One region of the Cellulosimicrobium sp. TH-20 genome, then DNA from elsewhere that is predicted to be linked to it. Evidence: riboswitches for the same ligand, from Rfam matches in the RefSeq annotation. Region 1 holds a riboswitch; the other holds the start of a gene.
What was found. Region 1 has a riboswitch for S-adenosylmethionine ahead of B8281_RS00750 (NADPH-dependent FMN reductase). Riboswitches for the same ligand answer to the same signal wherever they lie in the genome.
Positions count from the first base shown of each region.

Region 2: another riboswitch for S-adenosylmethionine. It lies ahead of B8281_RS04485 (methylenetetrahydrofolate reductase); the one in region 1 lies ahead of B8281_RS00750 (NADPH-dependent FMN reductase).

Region 1 covers NZ_CP020857.1:158,087-167,822, forward strand. Annotated here, with positions in the region: gene B8281_RS00730 (organic hydroperoxide resistance protein) at 1-368, shown strand, start outside; gene B8281_RS00735 (VOC family protein) at 431-865, opposite strand; gene B8281_RS00740 (hypothetical protein) at 985-1,311, opposite strand; gene gdhA (NADP-specific glutamate dehydrogenase) at 1,489-2,826, opposite strand; SAM riboswitch class IV at 3,053-3,155, shown strand; gene B8281_RS00750 (NADPH-dependent FMN reductase) at 3,210-3,809, shown strand; gene B8281_RS00755 (flavin reductase family protein) at 3,806-4,369, shown strand; gene B8281_RS00760 (hypothetical protein) at 4,456-4,848, opposite strand; gene B8281_RS00765 (aldo/keto reductase) at 4,962-5,987, opposite strand; gene B8281_RS00770 (Dps family protein) at 6,227-6,712, shown strand; gene B8281_RS00775 (ABC transporter ATP-binding protein) at 6,769-8,559, opposite strand; gene B8281_RS00780 (ABC transporter permease) at 8,556-9,602, opposite strand; gene B8281_RS00785 (ABC transporter permease) at 9,599-9,736, opposite strand, start outside.
Region 2 covers NZ_CP020857.1:988,151-997,886, forward strand. Annotated here, with positions in the region: gene metE (5-methyltetrahydropteroyltriglutamate--homocysteine S-methyltransferase) at 1-1,238, opposite strand, end outside; gene B8281_RS04485 (methylenetetrahydrofolate reductase) at 1,271-2,332, opposite strand; SAM riboswitch class I at 2,338-2,440, opposite strand; gene B8281_RS04490 (cation acetate symporter) at 2,652-4,175, opposite strand; gene B8281_RS04495 (hypothetical protein) at 4,172-4,456, opposite strand; gene B8281_RS04500 (LytTR family DNA-binding domain-containing protein) at 4,635-5,444, opposite strand; gene B8281_RS04505 (sensor histidine kinase) at 5,504-6,676, opposite strand; gene B8281_RS04510 (ABC transporter substrate-binding protein) at 6,763-7,728, shown strand; gene B8281_RS04515 (siderophore-interacting protein) at 7,715-8,641, shown strand; gene B8281_RS19415 (hypothetical protein) at 8,619-9,239, opposite strand; gene B8281_RS19420 (META domain-containing protein) at 9,334-9,736, shown strand, end outside.

The DNA.
Region 1 (9,736 bases):
CCGTGTCCGACGACGGCCAGCTCGACGTCACGCTCGCGGTCCCGCGCGCGATGGGCGGCCCCGGTGGCGGGACCAACCCCGAGCAGCTGTTCGCGGCCGGGTGGTCGTCGTGCTTCCACTCGGCGCTGAAGATGGTCGCGGCGCAGCGCAAGGTCCCCGTGACGGACTCGGCCGTCGTCGCCGAGGTCGACCTCGTCCCGAACGGCGACGGCGGCTTCTCGCTCGGCGCGACGCTGCACGTCGAGCTCGGGGGCGGCGTCACCCAGGAACTCGCCGAGGAGCTCGCGGAGGCCGCGCACGCCGTCTGCCCGTACTCGCTCGCGACCCGGGGCAACATCCCCGTCACGGTCCGCACGACCGTCGCGTAAGGCACCCCGGCACCACCGCCGGGACCGGCTCGCGGATCGGTCCCGCGGGTCGGGCCCGGCGTTCAGTCCAGGCAGAACTCGTTGCCCTCGACATCCTGCATGACGATGCAGGACTCGTTCTCCTCGTCCGCGAGCATCGCACGCACGCACGTCGCGCCGAGCGCGACGAGCCGGTCGCGCTCGGCCTCGAGCGCGGCGAGGCGCTCGGCACCCACGAGCCCGGTGCCGGCACGCACGTCGAGGTGCACGCGGTTCTTGACGACCTTGCCCTCGGGGACGCGCTGGAAGTACAGGCGCGGGCCGGCCCCGGTGGGGTCGCTGCACGCGGACCACGCGTCCCGCTCCTCGGCCGGGAGAGAGGCCTCGGCGTCGTCCCAGGTGGCGAAGCCCTCCGGGGGCGGCGCCGGGACGTAGCCCAGCACCTCGCACCAGAACCGGGCGACGCGCCGTGGCTCCGCGCAGTCGAACGTGACCTGGATTTGCCTGATCGTCGCCATCCGGCCACCCTAGGCGCCCGGGCCCTCCCGGTCCGAGGGCATTCTTCCCGCGCTGGGAGACCGGGCCGGACACGCCCTCGCGCGCGCTGCGCCGCGGCTCGTGACTCAGCGGGACCGGGTCAGGAGCCACTCGTCGAGCGGGAGGGCTCGGACGCCCGGCCCGCGTAGATCCCGAACACGCCGGGTGCGATCAGCAGCACGACGCCGAGCACGATCGCCACCGCTCCTCCGACGGGATTCGCGGCGCACACCCGTCCCACGTCCGGGGAGAAGCACCGGTCGTCGAAGGCGCCCGCGGCGAAGAAGAGCGCCGCGAAGGCCAGCGGGAAGGCGGGAACGTAGAGGAGCGCCGCCACCACGAGGCCGAGGACCGCGCTGCCGGCGCGCTGCCCGACCGTGCGCCCGGCACTGTTCGCCGGCCGGCCGGTCATGTCGTCGGGCTCCACGACGACCGAGCATAGGCCGCTCGCCACCCCGTGTGGAGCGTCGCTCCTCGCTCCGTGCCCCACAGCAGGGCGCGGATCTCCGCCGGGGCACGGTGCCGCGCCGGCCTCGCGCGCACGACGGCCGCCGGAACCACCGCTCTGCGCGGGGCGCCGACGGCCGTCGTCGTGCGGCTCGGGTCAGATGACGCCGAGCGCGAGGATCGCGTCGGCGACCTTGGTGAAGCCCGCGATGTTGGCGCCGAGCACGTAGTTGCCGGGCGTGCCGTACTCGTCGGCCGTCTCGACGCAGCGGTCGTGGATGCCCGCCATGATCTGCGCGAGGCGGTCCTCGGTGTACTCGAAGGACCACGCGTCGCGCGACGCGTTCTGCTGCATCTCGAGGGCCGACGTCGCGACGCCGCCCGCGTTGGCGGCCTTGCCCGGCGCGAAGAGGACGCCCGCCTCCTGGAGCAGCGCGACGGCGCTCGGCGTCGTGGGCATGTTGGCGCCCTCCGCGACCGCGACGACGCCGTTCGCGACGAGCTGCTTGGCCGCCGCCTCGTCGAGCTCGTTCTGCGTCGCGCACGGGAGCGCGACGTCGCACGGCACGTCCCAGATGGACCCGTCGGTGACGACGCGGGCCCCGGGACGGCGCGCGGCGTAGTCGGCGACGCGCCCGCGCTCGACCTCCTTGATCTGGCGCAGGAGCTCGAGGTCGACCCCGGCCTCGTCGACGACGTAGCCCGACGAGTCGGAGAACGCGACCACGTTCGCGCCGAGCTGCTGCGCCTTGGCCGTCGCGTAGATCGCGACGTTGCCCGAGCCCGAGACGACGACGCGGCGCCCGTCGAGCTCCTGCCCGCGCGTCTCCAGCATGTTCTGCGCGAAGAGGACCGTGCCGTAGCCCGTGGCCTCCGTGCGGACGAGCGAGCCGCCCCACGAGATGCCCTTGCCCGTGAGGACGCCGGACTCGTACCGGTTGGTGATGCGCTTGTACTGCCCGAAGAGGTAGCCGATCTCGCGGCCGCCCACGCCGATGTCGCCCGCGGGGACGTCCGTGTTCTCGCCGATGTGCCGGTAGAGCTCCGTCATGAAGGACTGGCAGAACCGCATGACCTCGCCGTCGGACCGCCCGCGCGGGTCGAAGTCGGAGCCGCCCTTGCCGCCGCCGATGGGCATGCCCGTGAGCGAGTTCTTGAAGATCTGCTCGAAGCCGAGGAACTTCACGATGCCGAGGTAGACCGACGGGTGGAACCGCAGGCCGCCCTTGTACGGGCCGAGCGCGGAGTTGAACTCGACGCGGAAGCCGCGGTTGATCTGCACGCGCCCGGTGTCGTCCACCCACGGGACCCGGAAGATGATCTGGCGCTCCGGCTCGCACACGCGCTCGAGGACGGCGGCCTCGACGTAGCGCGGGTGCTTGCGCAGCACGGGGCCGAGCGAGTCGAAGACCTCGCGCACGGCCTGGTGGAACTCGGCCTCGCCGGGGTTGCGACGCAGGACCTCGTCGTAGACGGACTGCAGTCGGCTGTCCATGGGTACTCCTCGTCTGACGCGGGCGGAACTCCTGCTGACGGTACGCCTGTGCCAGAAGCTCCCGTCACACCGTCTCACTCCGCGCGCACCGGCACGGGCGTCCACAACGCACGAGCGACCGCACGGGGCGGCACAGGAGTCACCGACGACGACACATCCGTCCACCCACTGAGAAACCCTACCGATCCGGTGCAGTTTCCCGGGGCGGTTGCTATACCCGTCCCCAGGTCACGAGCGCCAGCGCCAAGCCCCGGCTCGCTGGCCGGCAACCCCCTGTCACGGCGGGGTGCTCCGGGAGATGACCAGGCCGGGCCCGGCCTGCCCCGCCACCGGCGAGGACGGCCCGCACGGCAAGCGTGATCGACGACTACTGCGAGGTGCACATGACCCACCACCCCACCCACCCGACGGTGCTCGCCGTCTCGGGCAACCCGCGGCCCGGCTCGCGCACGCTCGGCGCCGCCGAGACGGTCGCGCGCCGCGTCGCCGACCTCCTCGGCGCGGACGACGTCGCCACGGTCGACCTGGCGTCACTCGCCGGCGAGGTGCTCGCCGCCGACCACCCGGCGGCCGACGCCGCCCGTGAGCAGCTCGCCCGGGCGACCGTCGCCGTCGTGGCGACGCCGGTCTACAAGGCGTCGTACACCGGGCTGCTCAAGGCCTTCCTCGACCTCTACGGCCCCGACGGGCTCGCGGGCGTCGTCGTGGTCCCGCTCGTCGTGTCCGGGAACCCGGCGCACGCGCTCGTCGGGGAGGTGCACCTGCGACCCGTGCTCGTCGAGCTCGGCGCCGTCGTCCCGACCCGGTCGCTCACGGTCACCGAGCCGCAGCTCGCGGACCTGGGACCGGTCGTGGACGCGTGGCTCGCGCGCCAGGGCGACGCCCTGCGCCGCGCCACGGCACCGCTCCCCCCGGCGGAGGACCGCCCGGCGGCCAGCACCGACGAGGCTGTCGCCGACGCGTTCGCGGGGGTGGCCCGATGACCGCCGAGCTCACCCACCTGGAGGCCCTCCTGGCCGAGCAGGACGAGCCCCAGCTCTCCCCCGACGAGTACAAGGCCGTGTTCCGCGGCCACCCCGCGGGCGTCGCCGTCGTCGCGCTCGAGCACGGCGACCGCCTCGTCGGCTTCACCGCGACGTCGGTCATCTCCGTCTCCGCCGCGCCCCCGCTGCTCGCGTTCTCGCTCGCGTCCACGTCGTCGTCGTGGCCCGCGGTCTCGACCGCGCGCACGCTGACCGTGAGCTTCCTCGCGGACCACCAGGACGACGTCTCGGCCCGGTTCGCGACGAGCGGCATCGACCGGTTCGCGGACGGCGGCTGGTCGCGCCTGCCGACGGGCGAGCCCGTGATCGACGGCGCGCTGTCGTGGGTGCGCGGGCGGGTCGTCCAGCGCACCCCGGTGGGCGACTCCTACCTCGTCTCGCTGCGCGCGCTCGCGTCGAGCGTCGGCGCCGCGCCCGGGGCGCCGCGGGAGGCGGCGGCGTCGCCGCTCGTCTACCACGACCGCACCTACCACCGGATCGGCGACCACTCCGCGCTCTGAGCGCGCGGACGGGCGAGGGGCCCGACGGCGGACGTCCCGCCGTCGGGCCCCTCGCCCGTCCCGTGCCGCCCCTCACGGGTGGTCCGTCACCAGCTCCAGCCGCGCGCGCTGAGCTCGAGCTCCTCGCGGAACCGCTCGTCGTCGCCGGTGCGGAAGCCCGCGCGCAGGGGCGCGTCCGCGACCGGGAGCCCCGTGAGCCGGCAGGCCTCGCGCAGCAGCGCGTCGTAGGCGCCCTGGACCGCTAGGTAGTGGTGGGCGCGCGCGTAGACGTCCGGGTCGGCCTCGATGCGCCGGAGCTCCGCGGCGAGCGCGGTGAGCCGCACCTGGAGCGCGAGCGTCGTGAGCGGGTCCGGGGCCGCGGCGGCACGACGGCGCCCGCCCGCCCGGTGGCTCGGAGGTCGCCCGGCCCGGCGCAGCACCCACCACGCGGCGGCGGCCGTGCACGCCGTCGCGCACCAGATCATGAGCAGCCACGACATCGGAGCCGACCTCTGCGCGGGGAGACCCACAGGACCTCTCCAGTCTAGGTCTCCCCGGCCCCGCGAGGCAGGGTGGGCGGCCCCCTGCCCTCGCCGCCGGCCCGCGCGGCAGGTCAGCCGTCGAGGAGGTCCGGCTGCGGGTGCCGCACGCCCTGGACGGCCGCGCGCGGGATCGCCGCGCCGATCGTCGCGACGTCGTCCGGCGTGAGCTCGACCGCGGCCGCCGCGACGTTCTGCTCCAGGTATGCGACGCGCTTCGTCCCCGGGATCGGGACGACGTCGTCGCCCTGCGCGAGGAGCCACGCGAGCGCGAGCTGCGCCGTCGTGACGCCGTGCTCCGCGGCGAGCTGCTCCAGGGAGCGCACGAGGCCGCGGTTGTGCTCGAACGCCTCGCCGGCGTACCGGGCGTGGGCGCGGCGCACGTCGTCCTCCGCGAAGCCGTCGGTGGCGTCCACGGTCCCGGTGAGGATGCCCCGGCCGAGCGGCGAGAAGGGCACGAAGCCGACCCCGAGCTCGCGCAGCGTCGGCAGCACCTCGTCCTCCGGGTCGCGCGTCCACAGCGAGTACTCGCTCTGCACGGCCGTCACGGGGTGCACGGCGTGCGCGCGGCGCACGGTCGCGGCGGACGGCTCCGAGAGACCGATGCCGCGGACCTTCCCGGCCTCCACGAGCTCGGCGAGCGCGCCCACCGTGTCCTCGATGGGCACCTGGGGGTCGACGCGGTGCAGGTAGTACAGGTCGAGGCGGTCGGTGCCGAGGCGGCGCAGGCTCGCGTCGACTGCGGCACGGACGTACTCGGGGCGGCCGTCGACCGGACGCCCGTCGGGGTGGCCGCCCGCGGGCGGGAGCCCGAACTTCGACGCGAGGACGATCTCGTCCCGGTGCGGCCCGAGGACCCGGCCGAACAGCTCCTCGTTGCGGCCGTGGCCGTAGACGTCGGCCGTGTCGAAGAGCGTCACGCCGAGATCGAGCGCGCGGCGCAGCACGGCCTCGGCCTCCGCGGCGACCGCGGGGCCGTAGGCGTCGGTGACGGACATGCCGCCGAACCCGACGGCGGAGACGGCGAGCGCCGCCCCGCCGGTGCCGAGCGTGCGCGACGGGAGGGTGCCGGGGGCGGGGGTCCGGGAGGTGTCGGTCATGGCCCCAGCGGACCACCGCGCGCCGCCGGGGGCAAGGGCGGACGCCGTCCTCTCACCTGGCGAGAGGACGTGACACGCCGGGCTGCGGGACGAGCGCCGCCGCAGGTCAGGCACGCCTCTCCTTGCTGGCGGGCGCGCGGAATGCGACCTAGTCTGGAATCGTTCAAGTGAACGGCACCGACGGAAGCCGGGTGACCGCCGCACGATTCCGGGCGACCCCCGAGAGAGCGAGGAGCACCATGTCCGCACCCACCATCCACCGCACGACGGCACGCTTCGAGGCGTCGGAGAAGCTCCGCGCCCACCTGCAGCGTGTGCTCGTCGCGCTCGTCGACCTGCACGTCCAGGGCAAGCAGGCCCACTGGAACGTCACGGGCCGCGGGTTCCGCGACCTGCACCTCCAGCTCGACGACGTCGTGGACGCCGCGCGCGAGCACAGCGACACCGTCGCCGAGCGCATGCGCGCGCTCCAGGTCGTGCCCGACGGCCGCACCGAGACCGTCGCGACGACGACGGACCTCTCGCCGTACCCGGCCGGCCTCGTGTCGGTCGGCGACACGGTCGACGCGGTCGTCGAGCGCATCGCGCAGACGGTCGAGGTCGTCCGCGCCGTGCACGACGACGTCGACGCGGAGGACCCGACGAGCGCCGACATCCTGCACGAGATCATCGCGGACCTGGAGAAGCAGGCCTGGTTCCTCTCCTCGGAGAACCGCGAGGCCTGACCCGGCCCGCCGCCGCGAGGTAGAGCACGCCGTGTGCTACCTCGCAACGGGCCGTTCTACCTCGCCGTGCGCCCCTGGCGCGCGCGGCGGCCGGGGATGGCCGCGACGAGCTCACGCGTGTACTCCTCCTGCGGGTCGAGCAGGATCTGCTCGGCCGCCCCCTGCTCGACGACGCGCCCGCGGTGCATGACGCCGACGTGGTCGGACACCTGCCGCACGACGGCGAGGTCGTGCGAGATGAACAGGTACGCGAGCCCGTGCTCGGCCTGGAGACGCACGAGCAGCTCGAGGATCTGCGCCTGCACGGACACGTCGAGCGCCGAGGCGGGCTCGTCGAGCACGACGAGCGCCGGGTTCAGGGCGAGCGCCCGCGCGATGGCGACGCGCTGGCGCTGCCCGCCCGAGAGCTCGCGCGGTCCCCGGCGGAGCACGTCGGGCGGGAGCGCGACGTCCTCGACGAGCGCACGCGCCCGGTCGGCACGCTCGGACGGCGAGCCGACCCGGTACGCCCGGAGCGGCTCGGTGACGATCTGCTCGACGGTGAACCGCGGGTCGAGCGACGCGTACGGGGACTGGTAGACCACCTGGAAGCCGCGGCGCAGCGACCGCAGCCGCTCGCCGCGCGCCGTCGTGATGTCCTCTCCGGCGAACTCCACCGTGCCCGCGGTGGGCCGTTCGAGCCGGAGGGCGAGGCGCGCCGTCGTGCTCTTGCCCGACCCCGACTCCCCCACGAGCGCGTACGTCTCGCCGCGCCCGACCGCGAGGCTCACGCCGTCCACCGCGACGAGCGTCCGGTGCGCCGACCCGCGCGGCAGCGTGAACTCCTTGCGCAGGTCCCGCACCGCGAGGACGGGCGCGCTCGCGGGGTCCGGGCCGGCACTGTCGGGCACCGCGATCCCCTGACTGACGGCGCGGCTCGCGACCGCGGCGCGGCTCGCGTCGGCGCGCGGGACGACGCCGTCGCCCGGCGCAGTCTCCGGGGTGCCGCCCGCGACGAGGCGCGAGCTCGCGAGGCTCGGCGCCGCCGCGATGAGCTGCTGGGTGTACGGGTGGCGGGGGTCGTGCAGCACCCGGTCGGCCGTGCCCTCCTCGACGACGACCCCGTGCTCGAGGACGACGATCCGGTCGGCGCGGTCCGCCGCGACGCCGAGGTCGTGCGTGATGAGCAGGACGGCGGTGCCGAGGTCGCGCACGAGTCCGTCGAGGTGGTCGAGGATGCGGCGCTGGACCGTCACGTCGAGCGCGCTCGTGGGCTCGTCCGCGACGACGAGGCGCGGCCGGGCCGCGACGGCGATCGCGATGAGGACGCGCTGGCGCATCCCGCCGGAGAGCTGTGACGGGTACTGCCGCGCGCGGGCCTCCGGGTCGTCGATCCCGGCCTGACGCAGCAGCTCGACCGCGCGCTCGCGCGCCTCCTTGCGCCGCGCGAGGCCGTGGATGACGAGCACCTCCGCGACCTGGTCGCCCACGCGCGTCACGGGGTTGAGCGACACCGTCGGGTCCTGCGGCACGAGCCCGACGTCGCGGCCCCGCACCTGCTGCCACTCCTTCTCGGAGAGCCGCCCGACGTCGCGCCCACCGAGGCGGATGGTCCCTGCCGTCACCTCGCCCCCGCGCGCGAGCAGGTGCAGGGCCGCGTGCGCCGTCGTGCTCTTGCCCGACCCGGACTCGCCCACGAGCGCGACGACCTCGCCCGCCCCCACCGTGAGATCGACACCGCGGACGGCGGCGTACGAGCCGCCGTCGCGCGTGCGGTAGGCGACCTCCAGACCGCGGATCTCGAGCGCGGGCACCTCGCCCGACGTCGGGCCGGGACGCTCCTGGCTGGTCGGCGTCGTGGCGGTCATGCGTCCCCTCCGGTCCGTTCCAGGGCCCGCGCGATGCGGTTCGCCGACAGCACGACGGCGACGATCACGAGGCCCGGCATGGTCGTGAGCCACCACGCGGTGGCCAGGTAGTCGCGCCCGCCCGAGACGAGCGACCCCCACTCCGGCGCGGGCGGCGGCGTCCCGTAGCCGAGGAAGCTCAGGGCCGAGATGGCGAGCACGGCCGTGCCGAGCTCGAGCGCGACGAGCGCGAGCACCGGTCCCGTCGAGTTGGGCAGCACGTGGCGCCCCAGCACGCCGTACCAGCGCACCCCCGACGCGCGGGCCGCCTCGACGTACACCGACGTCGAGGTGCGCACGACCTCGGCCCGCATGACGCGGGCGAACGTCGCGACGCTCGTGATGCCGACGGCGATCGCGACCTTGACCGTCCCGAACCCGAGCGCCGTGATGATCGCGAGCGAGAGCAGGATGCTGGGGATCGCGAGCAGCACGTCGACGAACCGGCCGACGACGTCGTCCACCCACCCGCGCACGAACCCCGCGAGCAGGCCGAGCAGCGACCCGGCGACGAGCCCGACCGCGACCGCGACGACGGTCGCGCCGAGCGAGGCCGACGCGCCGTGGACGACGCGCGCGTACACGTCCCGCCCCAGGTGGTCGGTGCCGAACAGGTGCGCGCCCGACGGCGGCTGCAGCCGGTCCGCGGGCACGCCCGTCAGCGGGTCGTACGACGTGAAGAGCTGCGGGACGACCGCCCACGCCGTGACGAGCAGGACGACGAGCACGGCGACGACCAGCCCGGGCCGCCGCACGGCGTACCGCGCCCCGCGCCGCCACCGGCCCGCCGTGCCCCGGGTCCGCACGCGGCCGTGCCGGAGGATCGCGCGCGCGTCCTCGCGGTCCTCGACCTCGATCTCCGCGGGCGTGCGTCCCCCGGGCGCGTCGGCGGGCGGGGCGTCGGGGGCGAGCGCGCCCGACGGCGGCACGTCCGCCGCCGCGGCACGGTCCGCGACCCGGGCCTCGTCCCGGAGCACGATGCGCACTCCCGGCCTGGTGCTCATGCGGCCACCGCCTTCTGTCGTGCGTCGATCCGGGGGTCGAGCAGGGGGTAGAGCAGGTCGACCACGAGCGTGACGACCACGAACACGAGCGCCGAGAGGACGACGACCGCCTGCACCACGGGGATGTCCTGCGC
Region 2 (9,736 bases), 830 kb from region 1:
CGCAGGCGCGGGTCGAGCGTCGTGCCCGACGCCGTGCCGGGCTCGGCGAACGTCTCGTCCTCGACGTCGTGCGGCACGTGCAGCAGCGACGTCGACGTGCCGACGGCGACCGCGCCCGCACCGAGGCTGCGCGCGGCGGTCAGCGTGTCGAGCTTTGCCGAGAGGTCGGCGCGCCACACGTTGTGCCCGTCGATCGCGCCGACGACGAGCGTCTTCGTCAGGAGGTCGTCGTAGGGCGAGTCCGGAAGGTCCGCACGGACGGCGTCGATCGCGATCGCTTCGACGTCCGTGCCCGCGAGGGTCGCCAGGAAGTCGAAGGTCGCGCCGTCGCCGTCCGGCGACGTCTCCAGCCCGCCGAACGGCGTGGCGACGAGGATCGCGGGCCGCGCGTCCTGCGCCGAACCAGGGGTTGCCGCCGGGTTTGCGGACGAGGCCGCCGAAGACCCCGGGCTCGGCACCGGGCGGAGGTCGGTCGCGAGGGCGCGGTACGCGGACCCCACGGCGGCGGCGAGCTCGGTGAACGGCACGTCGACCGAGTCGGTGACGAGGATCGGCTCGTCGAGCTGGACCCACGGCGCCCCCGCCGCGGCGAGCGCGCGCAGCAGGTCGGCGTAGGCGGCGACGACGTCGTCGAGGCGGTCGAGCGGCGAGTACCCGGCGGGCGCGTCGTCCGCGGCCTTGGACAGCGCGAGGAACGTGACCGGCCCGACGACGACGGGCCGCGTCACGACGCTTGCCTCCTTGGTCTCGACGAACTCGCGGACGACGCGGTCGTCGACGAAGCGGATCGGGGTGTCCGGGCCGATCTCGGGGACCAGGTAGTGGTAGTTGGTGTCGAACCACTTGGTCATCTCGAGCGGGGCGTCGTCCCCCTGGCCGCGCGCCACGGTGAAGTAGCCCGCGAGGTCGAGGCGGCCGGCGTCGTCGGTGAGCGACGCGAACCGCGACGGGACCGCCCCGAGGGCCGCGGCGACGTCGAGCACCTGGTCGTAGAAGGAGAACGACCCGGGGACCGAGGCGTCGTCGGCGCCGAGGCCGAGGTCGACGAGCCGGCGGACGGTCGCGAGGCGCAGCTCGCGGGCCGTGGCCTCGAGCTCGTCGGCCGACGTCTTGCCGGCCCAGAACGCCTCGACGGCCTTCTTCAGCTCGCGGCGGCGCCCGATGCGCGGGTAGCCGAGCACGGTGCCGGCGGGAAAACCGACCGGGTTCTGGGTAGGGGAGGGTACGGAAGTGGCCATGATCGAAACCTCTTGCTGGTCCGGAGGACCGGTCAGACGGGCGCGCCGTGCGTGGCGGCGCTCGTCGTGGGCAGGGAGGTGCCGGTGACCCACGGCCCGCTGGCCAGGTCCGGGACGAGCGGGGCGGCGGCGGCGCTGGCGCCGCCCCCGGTCCCGACCGACCCGCCGCCGAGGTGGACACCCTCGAGCAGGTCAAGAGCGGCGCGGTGCTTGTTGAACGTGTACACGTGCAGACCGGGCGTGCCCGCGTCGAGGACGCGCTGCGCGAGGTCGACCGAGTACGCGATCCCGTAGGCGTGCTGCGCCTCCGGGTCGGGCAGGGCGTCGAGCGCGTCCAGCAGGTGCTGGGGCGCGCGCACGCCCGTGAGCTCCTCGACGCGACGGAGCCGCGCGGGCTCCGTCGTGGGCAGCAGCCCGGCGAGGATGGGGATCGTCACGCCGGCCGCGCGGGCCTCGGCGACGAAGTCGGTGTACGACGACGCGTCGTAGAAGAGCTGCGTGATCGCGAAGCTCGCGCCGGCCTGCTGCTTCTGCCAGAGGCGGCGCACCTCCTGGGTGCGCGTCGTGCCGGCGGCGGGGTTCCCGTCGCAGAACGTCGCGACGGCGATCGTCAGCGGCCGGGCTGCGCCGCGCAGCGCGACGGCGGGGTCGGACGCGCAGCGCGACGCCTCGACCTCGCGCAGCAGCGCGACGAGCTCGGTCGACGACCGGACGCCGTCGGGCGCGGGCTGCCAGTCCGGCTGGTCGCGCGGCGGGTCGCCCCGCAGCGCGAGGAAGCTCCGCACGCCCTCGTCGAGGAAGTCGGTGATGACCGACTCCACGTCCTCGCGCGACGCCCCGACGCACGTGAGGTGTGCGATCGGCAGCACGGGCGTGCCCTGGAGCAGGCGTCCGACGACCTGGCGCGCGGTCGCGCGGTCGGTGCCCGCGGCGCCGTACGTCACGGACACGAAGTCGGGGTGCGTCGCGACGAGACGGCGTGCCGTCTCCCAGAACTTCGGGGCCGCGTCCGGTCGGCGCGGGGGCATGAGCTCGAACGACACCGTCGGCCGAGGACGGCCCGGACGGTGCGCGAAGGATGCCTCTGAGGTCATGCGTCACTCCATCGACCCTGGCGTTAGCACCTTTGTCCTCGGGAGGCTTCCGTCGGCGGGTTGCTGCGGTGTCGTCGAGCCAGGACTCTCGACCGCTCTGGATGGTTGGCACGATCCTACGACCCATCCGACATGCGGTCGAGAGCGCCCGCCAGGTGAGATGCGGAGGGATCGGCCGGAGGCGTAGCGGCGCCCCGCGCTACGGATCTCAGGCTCTCTACGCTACGAATTTCAGGTTTCCTACGCTACAGATTTCAGGTGCTCGAGCGAGGTCCCAGACACCGACCATGGCGACGGGTCGTCGTCGGCCTTGCAGGTCTCAGGCCCTCCGGCGCTCGGGCACGTGCAGGCGGCGGAGGAACCGGTCGGTGCGCAGCGGCGGCCCGCGCCGGTCGAGGAGCGACACGACGACGACGGTCGCCGTCGCGAGCGGGATGGTCCAGGCGGCGGGCTGGGCGAGCAGGGCGCGCACGACGCCGGGGACGCCGTCGGCCGTGCTGCCGGACGGGCTCCCGTACCCCGCAGCGACGAGCGCGGACGACGCGAGCAGCGCCGTCGCGCACAGGACGGCGCCCACGACCATGCCCGCCACCGCGCCGCGCGCGGTGAGGCCGCGCCACCACACGCCGAGCAGGATCACGGGGGACAGGGCCGACGCCGCGAAGACGAACACCGTCCCGACGCTCGTCACGAGGCCCTGCGGGATGGTGACGAGCGCGAACGCGAGCGGGATGAGCGTGCACGCGACCGCCGACCAGCGGAAGGACCGCACGGTGCCGCCGAACAGGTCCTGGCTCACGACGCCCGCCAGAGCGACCACGAGCCCCGACGACGTCCCGAGGAACGCGGCGAACGCCCCGGCGACGACGAGCGCGGCGAGGAGCTCGCCGCCGAGCCCGGGCACGAGGCGGGTCGGCAGCGTGAGGACGACGGTGTCCGCCACCCCGGGCGCCGCGAGGTCGGGCGCGACGACCCGCGCCACGAGCCCGAGCGTGCTCGACACCATGTAGAACACGCTGATCATGACGAGCACGACGACGGTCGTGCGGCGGGCCGAGCCGCCGTCGGGCGAGGTGTAGAAGCGCACGAGGACGTGCGGCAGGCCGGTCGTGCCGAGCAGGAGGGCGAGCAGGAGCGAGACGGTGGCGTACGCGTCGAGGCCGCCCGGCCCGGCCTCGTGGGGGAACACGGCGGCGGGGTCGAACGTGACGACGGCGCCGCCGGGCTCGAACGCCCCGCCGAGCGCCATGAGCACGAAGACGAGCGGCACCGCGAGCGCGGTGAGCTTGACCCAGAACTGGAACGCCTGGACGAACGTGATGGAGCGCATCCCGCCCGCGGCGACGACGGCGCTCACCACGACCGCGATCCCCACCGAGCCGACCCACGGCGGCACCGCGGCCACGCTCGTGATGACGAGCGCCGCCCCGTGGAGCTGCGGCACCACGTAGAGCCACCCGATGACGAGCACGAGCACGCTCGTCACGCGGCGCGCGACCACGGAGTCGAGCCGGGCGTGCACGAAGTCGGGGATCGTGTACGCGCCGCTGCGCCGCAGGGGGCCCGCGACGAACAGCAGGACGAGCAGGTAGCCCGCCGCGTACCCCACGGGGAACCAGAACGCCTCCGCGCCGGACAGCAGCACGAGGCCGGAGAGCCCGAGGAACGTGCCCGCAGACAGGTACTCGCCGCTGATCGCCGACGCGTTCCAGACCGGCCGCACGGTGCGCGACGCGACGAAGAAGTCGCTCGTGGTGCGCGAGATCCGCAGGCCGTAGAACCCGATGAGGCCGGTGGCGAGCAGGAGCAGCGCGATCGCGACGAGGGGCAGCGCGCTGGTCACGGCGCACCGCCGTCGTCGGGGCCGGGCTCGTCGGGCCCGCCCGCGCCCTCGGCGAGCGCGCGGTACCGGCGCTCGTTGCGCGCCGCCGCGACCGCGAAGACGACCGCGAACGCGACGATCACCGGGTAGAAGCCGTACGCGTGCACGAGCCACGGCAGCGGCACGCCGAGCAGCACGACGTCGTCCAGCGCGGGCACGCCGCTCATCGTCACCGTGAGCAGCGTGACGACCGCGAGGAACGACGCCACGCACGCCAGCCCGAGCCGGAGCTGGGCCCGCACGAGCCCGCGCGTGTAGGCGGTCGCGGCGTCGTCCGGCTCGCCGGAGCGTGCCGTGCCCGACGGCGCCCCACCCCCGGGACGGCGCCCTCACCGGGGCCGGGGCGAGGGCCGGGGCGCGCCGCGGGGAGGTCGGTGGACCGGACGCGCACGCGCGCGTCCCGACGCGGGTCGGTGCCCGTCACGGCGCGCCCCGGTGCGGCCCGAGGAGCGCCTCGCGCACGGCGGGCACCATGCGGCGGCTCACCGGGACCTCGTGCCCGGCGACGACGAGCGCGGGCTGCGCCCCGCCGAACCGCGCCGCGGTCACGGCCGCGCGGTCCACGAGGTACGACCGGTGCACGCGCAGGAACCCCGCGGGCGCCCACCGCTCCTCGAGATCGGAGAGCGGCTCGCGCACGAGGAACTGCTCGGTGTCCGTCACGAGCCGGGAGTAGTCGCCCTGCGCCTGCACCCACCGCACCGCGCTGCGCCGGACGAGCCGCGTCGTCGTGCCGACCGTCACGACGAGCGTCTCCTCGGCCGGGGCCGCACCGCCCGCCGGGTCGCCGGCAACCGGCGGTGGAGCGGCGGCGCTCGCGGACGGTGCCGCCGCGTCGGTCGCGGGGGTGCGCCCCGCCGCGGTGCGCTCCGCGACCCGTTCGACGACGCGGTCGACCGCGCGCGTGAGCCGCTCGCGCCGCACGGGCTTGAGCACGTAGTCGACGGCCTCGACGTCGAACGCCTCCAGGGCGCGCGCCTCGTCGGCGGTGACGAACACGACCGCCGGGCGGTCGGCGAACCGCGAGAGCGCGCGGGCGAGGTCGAGGCCGGTCAGCCCCGGCATGTGGATGTCGAGGAACGCCGCGTCCACCGTGCGCGACGAGAGCTCGCGCAGCGCCTCGGACCCGCTCGCGACCCCGCGCACGGTGCGCACGCGCGGGTCGCGGCGGAGCAGGGCCACGAGCTCGTCGAGCACGGGCCGCTCGTCGTCGGCGACGAGCACGTCCAGCCCGACGGCGTCGCCCGCCCCTCCGGGGAGACCGCCGGCCGGAGCCGGGTCCGGGGTGGTCACGGCACGCTCACCTCCGTCTCGTGCAGCGGCTGCGACCGCGGGACGCGCAGCCGCACGAGCGTGCCCGAGCCGGGCGCGGTCTCGATGTCGAGCGCGTGGTCGTCGCCGTAGAGCTGGCGGACGCGCGTGTCGACGTTGCGCAGGCCCACGTGCGTCGTGTCGCGCGACGTGAGGAGCTCACGCACGACGGCCGGGTCCATGCCGACGCCGTCGTCCTCGACCGTGATCTCCGTCTGGGTGCCCTCGTCGCGCGCGGTGATGACGATCGTCCCGCCGTGCTCGCGCGGCTCCAGGCCGTGGCGCACGGCGTTCTCGACGAGGGGCTGCACGGAGAGGAAGGGGATGACGGCCGTCAGCGACTCCGGCGCGATCTGCAGGGTGACGGCGAGGCGCTCGCCGAACCGGGCGCGCTCGAGCTCGACGTAGGAGTGGATCGAGCGCAGCTCGTCGGCGAGGGTCGTGAAGTCGCCGCGCCCGCGGAACGAGTAGCGCGTGAAGTCGGCGAAGTCGAGCACGAGGTCGCGCGCCCGCTCGGGGTCGGTGCTGATGAACGACGCGATGGCACCGAGCGCGTTGTAGACGAAGTGCGGGCTGATCTGGGCGCGCAGCGCGCGGAGCTCGGCCTGCGCGAGCGCCGTGCGCGACGCCTCCAGCTCGGCGAGCTCGAGCTGCGCCGCGCACCACTGCGCCACCTCGCCCGTCGCGCGCACGAGCGGTGGCCGCACGGTGTCGGCGAACGCCACGACGACGCCGGCGACGCGCCCGCCCGCGACGACGGGCGCCCCGACGGCGTCCTCGACGTCGCCGCTCTCGACGTGGCGCCGTCCCGTCGCGAGGACGCGCTCGGCGACGCGCCGCGCGTCGGGCTCGAGCGTCGAGCTCCCGTCGAGGGCGACCGCGCCGTCCGCCGTGACGACGGCGAGCGCGTCGGCGCCGAGGAGCTGGCGCAGGGAGCGGGCCGTGCGGCCGACGTCGTCGCCGTCGAGCCCGTCGCGCAGGTGCGTCGCGGCGCGCGACGCGAGGTGGAGGGTGCGGAACGTCGCCCGGTCGGAGTCGCTCCCGAGCTCGCGCGACCCGCGTGCGAGCCGCCAGGCGAGCACGAGCCCGAGGGTGAGCAGGACGCCCACGACGAGACCGGCGGCGGCGCCGGCGAACACGGGCCCGGACATGCAGTGATCGTATCCAGCGCGGCGTCACCTACCCCGGTGAGGCAGATAAGGTTAGGCAGTCCTATCCCATGACGAAGGAACCTCCTGTGCCGATCTCCCGGACCACGTCGAGCCCGCGCGTGCGCCGCAGCGTCACCACCACCGCCCTCGTGCTCGCCGCGACCCTCCTCGCGGCGTGCTCGTCCGACCCCGAGCCCGCGGCGACCGGCGCGCCGGCGCCGGACGACACCGCGGCGGGGTACGCCGTCGAGCACGCGCGGGGGACCGCCGAGCTCGACGCGGCGCCGCAGCGCGTCGTGACGCTCGAGCCCGTCGAGACGGACACCGCCGTCGCGCTCGGCGTCGTCCCCGTGGGCGCCGCCGTGCTGAGCGTCGAGGCGGGCGTGCCCGCGTACCTCGGCGAGGAGGCGCAGGCGATCGAGGTCGTCGGCACCGTGCCCGAGCCGAACCTGGAGGCCATCGCGGCGCTCGAGCCGGACCTCATCCTCGGTACGGAGTCGCGCCACTCCGACCTGTACGACCAGCTCGCGAGCGTCGCGCCGACCGTCTTCATGGCGACCCAGACCGACCCGTGGCAGGAGAACGTGCTCCTCGTCGGGCGCGCGCTCGGCCGGGAGTCGGACGCCCAGGCCCTGCTCGACGCCTACGACGCGCGGTGCGCCCAGCTCCAGGAGGACTACGACGTCTCCGGGACGGCGCAGCTCCTGCGTCCGCGCGACGGCATCGTGTCCGCGTACGGGCCGCGGTCGTTCGCGGGCAGCACGCTCGAGTGCGTCGGGTTCGCGACGCCGGAGCAGGAGTGGGGCGAGGACATCTCCGTGGACCTGTCCCCGGAGCGCGTGACCGAGGCCGCCGCCGACCTCGTGCTCGTCTCGGCCGCCGACCCCGACGACGCGTCCGCGGTCCCCGCGGAGATCCCGCTCAACGCCGCGTCCTTCCCCGACGTGCGCGTCGTGGACCAGTCGTCCTGGATCAGCGGCGTCGGGCCGCTCGGCGGGCAGGCCGTGCTCGACGACGTCGAGCGCTTCCTGCAGGACCGTGCCGGCTCCTGACGCGGCGGCCGGGCCCCCGGCGACCGCCGGGAGCCCGGCCGGGTGCCGGTTCCACCGGTCGCCCAACGTGCTCTTCCCGACGACGGTCGCGCGCGTGCACGACGTCGGCCCGCGCCTCGTGCGCGTGACGCTCGCCGGGCCGGACCTCGCCGGGTGCGCCGACGTCGGGCTCGACCAGCGCGTGAAGATCCTGCTCCCGGGGCCGGGCGCGGACCGCCTCGCGCGCCGGGCGCGCCTCGCGGACGAGAGCACGTGGCGCCGCGAGTGGTCCGCGCTCGACGACGACGTGCGCCCCGTCATGCGCTCGTACACGCCCGTGGCCGTGCGCCCGGAGGTCGCGGAGGTCGACCTCGACCTGTACCTGCACGAGCCCGCCGGCCCGGCGAGCGCCTGGGCGCGGCGGGCGGCGGTCGGGGACCGCGTCCTGCTGTCCGCGCCGCACGCGCGGTTCGGCGTGACCGACCATGGCACGCAGTGGGACCCGGGACCCGCCGTCGGGCACGTGCTCCTCGTCGCGGACGAGACGTCCGCGCCCGCGGTGCGCGGGATCCTCGCGAGCCTCGGCCCTGACGTCCGGGCCCACGTGCTCGTCGAGGCCGACGACCCGGCGGACGCCCCGCTCGGGGACGTGCCCGCGACCGTGCGCGTCGAGCACGTGCCCCGCCTGCGACGCCGCGGCGCCGAGCGGGCGGTGCTGGGCGCCGTCCGCGACTGGGCCGCCGTGCACGGCCGGTCCGCGGCCTCCGCGGGCGACGGCTTCTACGCGTGGTGCGCGACGGAGAGCGCCACGGTCGCGCGCGTCCGGGCCGAGCTCGTCGCGGCGGGCGTGGCGCGGTCGCGCGTGCACGCGCAGGGCTACTGGCACGACCGCGCCCGGCCGGACGCGACGGTCAGACGAGGAACGCGACCATGACGACGAACGCGACCAGGAAGAACAGCAGCACCCCGAGCCCGACGAACAGGCCCAGCGCGACCGGGTGCGCCTGACGCCACGGCACGAGCCGGGGGTCCATCGCCCGCAGCTGCACGGGCGTGACCGGCTGGTGGACCGGGTTGAGCGGGACGCCGCGGTGCGCGAGGTCGAGCGCGACGGCCGAGAGCTGGTCGCGGTCCCACATCTGCCCGACGAGCAGGGCGAGGCGCTTCGTCGGCCCCACGACGATGAGGTGGTGCGTCGGCGTCATGCCCCCGAACCCCATGCTGTCGACCGTGACGACGCGCTCGATCTCGGCCACCGTGAACCGCCGCGGCCGGCCCCAGCCCTGGACCGTCACCGACCCGTCGCCGAACGTGACGCGGGAGCGGTCGGTGAAGCGGCGCGCGAGCACGTACGTCAGCGGGATCATCGCGAGCACGACGCACGCGTACCCGAGCGCGAGGGCGAGGTTGCGCGTGCTGATCCCCAGGGAGACCGCCGTGAGCCCGAGGATCGGCACGAGGACCGCGGCGAACGTGAGGTTGGCGCGCAGCACACGGCGCTTGGCGTCGTCGCGCAAGGTCAGCTCCGTCACGGGCGGCATCGTCCCACGGCACCCCACCCCCGCGCCGGGCGGACCGCCCGGACGGTCGGTGCAAGGTTCGACCGTCGGGCGACACGATCGAGACATGACCCGACGACGTCCCCCGTGCAGGACGACGGCCCTCCCGGTGCTCGCCGTGGCGCTCCTCGCCTCGTGCGCCGGGCCGGGCGCCGACGCGCCCGCCCGCCCCGGGGAGGCGTCCGGGCCCGCGCACACGACGGCCGCCGAGCCCGTCCCTTTGCCCGACGGCGCAGTGCCCGCCACCGCGGGGGCCCTGGTCGGCCGCTGGCAGCCCGAGACCGACTACGCGACGGACCCGCACGTCGTGCTCGCGGAGGACGGCACGTGGACCGGGACCGACGGGTGCAACGTCGCGGACGGCACCTGGCGCGTCGGCGTCGAGGGGCGCCTGGTCGTCACCTCGGGCGGGCACACCGAGATCGGCTGCGAGGGCGAGCCGGTGCCGTACCTCCTGGCCCTCTCCTCCC